Regions from separate parts of the Nocardioides sp. LMS-CY genome, predicted to be linked through region 1. Evidence: riboswitches for the same ligand, from Rfam matches in the RefSeq annotation. Region 1 holds a riboswitch; the other holds the start of a gene.
The links. Region 1 has a riboswitch for cyclic di-AMP ahead of KM427_RS10675 (C40 family peptidase). Riboswitches for the same ligand answer to the same signal wherever they lie in the genome.
Positions count from the first base shown of each region.

Region 2: linked by a shared signal. The riboswitch ahead of KM427_RS07420 (C40 family peptidase) and the one ahead of KM427_RS10675 (C40 family peptidase) in region 1 are both predicted to bind cyclic di-AMP.

Region 1 covers NZ_CP076104.1:2,199,377-2,201,569, reverse strand. Annotated here, with positions in the region: gene KM427_RS10675 (C40 family peptidase) at 1-815, opposite strand, end outside; cyclic di-AMP (ydaO/yuaA leader) riboswitch at 829-1,015, opposite strand; gene KM427_RS10670 (hypothetical protein) at 1,249-1,455, opposite strand; gene KM427_RS10665 (NYN domain-containing protein) at 1,522-2,193, opposite strand, start outside.
Region 2 covers NZ_CP076104.1:1,557,109-1,559,301, reverse strand. Annotated here, with positions in the region: gene KM427_RS07430 (hypothetical protein) at 1-47, shown strand, start outside; gene KM427_RS07425 (pilus assembly protein TadG-related protein) at 34-489, shown strand; gene KM427_RS07420 (C40 family peptidase) at 511-1,086, opposite strand; cyclic di-AMP (ydaO/yuaA leader) riboswitch at 1,090-1,236, opposite strand; gene KM427_RS07415 (HAD-IIA family hydrolase) at 1,429-2,193, opposite strand, start outside.

The DNA of each region.
Region 1 (2,193 bases):
GCGATGTGCGGGCCGGAGCCGTACTGGGCGCTCGACGAGTGCGGCAGCGCGACGCCGGCCTGGGCCCAGGCCATCATCGTGAGACCGGAGCAGTCGAAGGCGTTGGGCCCGGCGGCGCCGTAGACGTAGGCGTCGCCGACCTGGGCCATCGCGTAGGCGATCGCCGCGGAGGCGCGGCCGGAGGCGGGCACGTCGGAGGGGATCCGCGCGACGCCGCGCGAGAGGATCTCCTCGCGCTCCTTGGCCTTGAGGTCGTCGAGGAGGCTCTCGGCCTCCTCGAGCTTCTTGTCGACGGTCGCCTTCTCCTCGCCCAGCTGCTTCTCGAGCGCGGCGACCTCGGTGGCGCGCCGCTCGGTCGCCTGCTGGCGGATGCCGAGCGCCTCGGCCTCGGTGGCGTACTTGTCGAACAGCTGCGACTGCAGGTCGTTGAAGGCCGACATCGTCGACAGCTGCGCGAGGAAGGACTGGGGGTCGTCGGAGACCACGACCTGGCCGACGTTCGAGAGGCTCTCGCCCTCGTACTGGCGCACGATCGAGTCCTGCACCTGGGAGCGGACGTCCTCGAACGCGTCGTCCTGGCGGGCCTGGTCGGCCTTCAGCGAGGTCAGGTCGCGCTGCAGGTCCTTCAGCTCGAGCTGGGCGTCGTGGTAGCGCTCCTGGGCCTGCTCCGCCTCGTGGTAGAGCTTGTCGACGCGGGCCTGGACGTCGTCGATGTCCGGCTCCGCCTGCGCGGGGCTGGACGGCATGAAGCCGACGCAGGCGATCATGGCGCAACCCGAGACGATGGTGGCGAGTCGCTTCCGGCTCTTCTGCACGAGCGGGCGGTCTCCTTCGGTACGTCGTACGCCTACCGGGTGAGCTGACGGATTCGGGCACGACATTTGCCCTACACCGGTCCGGTCCCGGCACGCACGCGTCCCGTCACCCTTCCGGTGATTCACCCCGGGCGGCGGGCGGGCCCGCCACCGATGGTTCCCCGGCTCCGGATGCTCCGACGGGTCGGCGCATCCGGATTCAGCGCGGTGGCCGCGCGGATCCGAGTGATCCACGTCCCCGGCCACCTGAGCGACTGAGGTTAGTCATGCCGGACCGCGGTCGCCAAACCTTCCACCGGCAACACGCCGGAATTTTGCATTGACCTTGCGGCTGACCCGCCGTGGATCCCCGGTTTTCCACAGCATCCGACCCAGAAGTCACATGCGTCACATCAGCCCCACCCCCGTCCCGCGGCGTCGTGGGTGGGCCGTCTCACGCCGACTCCATGTGCGGCGTGTCGACGGATCGGACCAGCCGCAGCGGCGGCACCAGCCCGCTCTCGGCCAGGACGTCGAGCGCGCGGCACTCGTCGTCGTCGAAGGTGAGCTCGGGCGGCGGACCGAGCAGGACGGTGACCACGCAGTCGTGGCAGTGCAACCCGCGGACCTCGCAGGTGTCGCAGTCGATTCTCGTGCTCATGAGAGGCACGGTGCCAGGGACCACCGACAGTCCCCCGGACACCGTCCGGGAGGCGCGTCGCGGCGGTCAGCGGGCGAGCAGCCCCAGCAGCGCGTCGGGGTCGACCACCCGGGCGCCGGAGCGGGCCACGTCGTCGGCGACCGCCCGGTCGGCGGTGACCACGACGACCACCCGGCCGGCCGGCTCCACGGCGACCAGATCGCGCACGACGTCGTCGGCGATCACGCCGCGCGGGCTGTAGAGCACGCGGACCCCGCGCGGGGCGACCACCGGCGGTCGGTGGTCGGTCTCGGCCGCGTCGAAGACCAGCGTGGTCTCCGCGCCGGTACGGGCCACCAGCGCCGCGAGCCCGCCGGCGAGCCGGTTGCGCTGGGCCTCCAGCGACGAGCTCGGCCAGGCCCGCTTGCTGACGTTGTACCCGTCGACGATCAGCCGCGACCTCGGCATCGCGAGCAGCTGCTCGAGGAGCGCGGGACTCTCGGCGCCGAGCGCCCCGGCCGCGCTCGTCGTCCGCGCCCCCGACGCCGCGACCTCGGCCTCCACCCGGTCGGCCGGCACGCCCTCGACCGTCCGCAGCGCCAGCTCGCGGCGCAGCCCGGAGGCCGCGTCGATGACCGTGTCGAGCAGCAGCCGGGCCCGCAGCGTCACCTCGTCGCGGTCGGACCGGGCGGTACGACGCGCCTGCGCCTCCTCCGCGTCGCGGCGCTCCCCCTCGGCGCGGAGCCGGCGGTTCTCCTT
Region 2 (2,193 bases), 640 kb from region 1:
ACCTGCCGATCGGGCAGTACCAGGAGGCCGCCGATGCCGCGCCGTGACCGGCGCCCGGACGAGACCGGCCAGACGACGCTGCTGATCGTCGGGTTCGCGCTGGTGCTGGCGATGGCCGTGGCGACCGTGGTCGACGTGTCCGCGGCGTACCTGCGGCGGCAGGGCCTGAGCACGGTCGCCGACGGCGCGGCGCTGCGGGCCGCGGACCTCGCCGCGACCGGCACCGAGGTCTACACCGGCGGCGTGCCGCAGGGCCGGCTCCGGCTGAGCGCGGAGCGGGTCCGGGGGTCGGTGCGCGACTTCCTGTCCCGGTCGGGGGCGTACGACGACTACCCGGGCCTGGCCTTCGAGGTCGACGTCGACCCGGCCTCGTCGCACGTCACCGTGCACGTCACCGCCCCGCTCGAGCTGCCGCTCACCGTCCCCGGCTCTCCGCAGGTCGCGACGATCGGCGCCACGGGATCCGCGGCCGTCGTGGCCGAGCGGTAGCGCCCGAGCGGTCCGGGTCCGTCAGGCCCGGAAGCGCAGCGTGCCCGCGAACCAGGAGTTGGTCCACACCGGGTCGGTGCGCACCCGCGTGCCGGAGTACGGCGCGTGCAGCACCATCCGGCGACCGTGGAACCAGCCCGCGAAGACGCCGACGTGGTAGACGCCACCGCCGCCGGTGAAGAAGATCAGGTCGCCGCGGCGCATCGCCGAGCGCGGGATGTGGCGGGCGAAGCCGGCCTGGGCGGACGAGGTGCGCGGGATGCCGCTGAAGCCGGCCCGGCGGAAGCTGTAGAAGGTCAGCCCCGAGCAGTCGAAGCGGTTGGGGCCGGCCGCGCCGTAGCCGTAGGGGTCGCCCTTCTGCGCCACGGCGGTGCGCATCGCGACCTCGATCCGGCTGGGCTTGGGCCGGTGCTTCTTCTTGCCGTGCTTGGTGCGCTGCTTCGGCTGGTCCTGCTGCACGCTCTTCTCGACCGTGGCCGAGTGTGCGTCGGAGACCGGCGCGGAGGTGAGCAGGCCGATGGCGAGGGCGCCGCTGGCGAGGACCCTGGCCCCGGTATGGGTGCAGGCGCGCAGGACGACGGACAGGGGTGTGGACATGTGCGTGGTTCCTTCCCACGCCTGTGAGGTGAGCTGTCGGGTTCGGGCGAGGAAGGTGCCCGGCCGCCCTCAGGCGGCTTCACCCCAAGCGGCCGGCAAGCCGCGTAGAAAGTGGGTCCCCCACTCCTGCCCGTACTGCGTCACTCGTCGGTCGGGACGTGCCCCACCTGGTGGACCGGTGCCACGGACGGGCAGGACTCGGCGTGCCCGGGACCGGCTGTGCTTGGTGCAATCCTCAACGACGCTACCCACCGATCGCCGCACTGCAACATCCCGTCGGCCACCGAACGCGTGGCGCTCGTCACACTCCCCGCGTGGAACCGCGGCTGAGTCGGACGCAGATCACAGTCGGGCCGCGACCTCGTCGACGAGGTCGGCGATGGAGTCGACGACCCGGGTCGGCCGGTAGGGAAAGGTCTCGACCTGCTCGGGCCGTGTGGATCCGGTCGTCACCAGCACGGTGCGCAGCCCGGCCTCGAGGCCGCTGATGATGTCGGTGTCCATCCGGTCGCCGATCATCACCGTGGTCTCGGAGTGGGCGGCCAGCCGGTTGAGCGCGCTGCGCATCATCAGCGGGTTCGGCTTCCCGATGAAGTACGGCGTACGACCGGTCGCCGTGCTGATCAGCGCGGCGACCGAGCCGGTCGCGGGCAGCAGCCCGTGCTGGCTCGGCCCGCTCGGGTCGGGGTTGGTCGCGATGAACCGGGCGCCACCCGCCACCAACCGGATCGCGCGGGTGATCGCCTCGAACGAGTAGGTCCGGGTCTCCCCCAGCACGACGTAGTCGGGGTCACGGTCGGTCATCACGTAGCCGATGTCGTGCAGCGCCGTGGTCAGGCCCGCCTCCCCGACGACGTACGCCGTGCCGTGGGGGCGCTGCTCGTCGAGGAACTGCGCGGTCGCGAGCGCGGAGGTCCAGATCGCCGCCTCCGGCACGTCGATGCCGCTGCCGAGCAGCCGGGCGCGCAGGTCGCGCGGGGTGAAGATCGAGTTGTTGGTCAGCACCAGGAACGCGCTCCCCGAGGCCTTCAGCGCCTCGATGAACTCCTGCGCCCCGGGGATCGGCACGTCCTCGTGGACGAGCACGCCGTCCATGTCGGTCAGCCA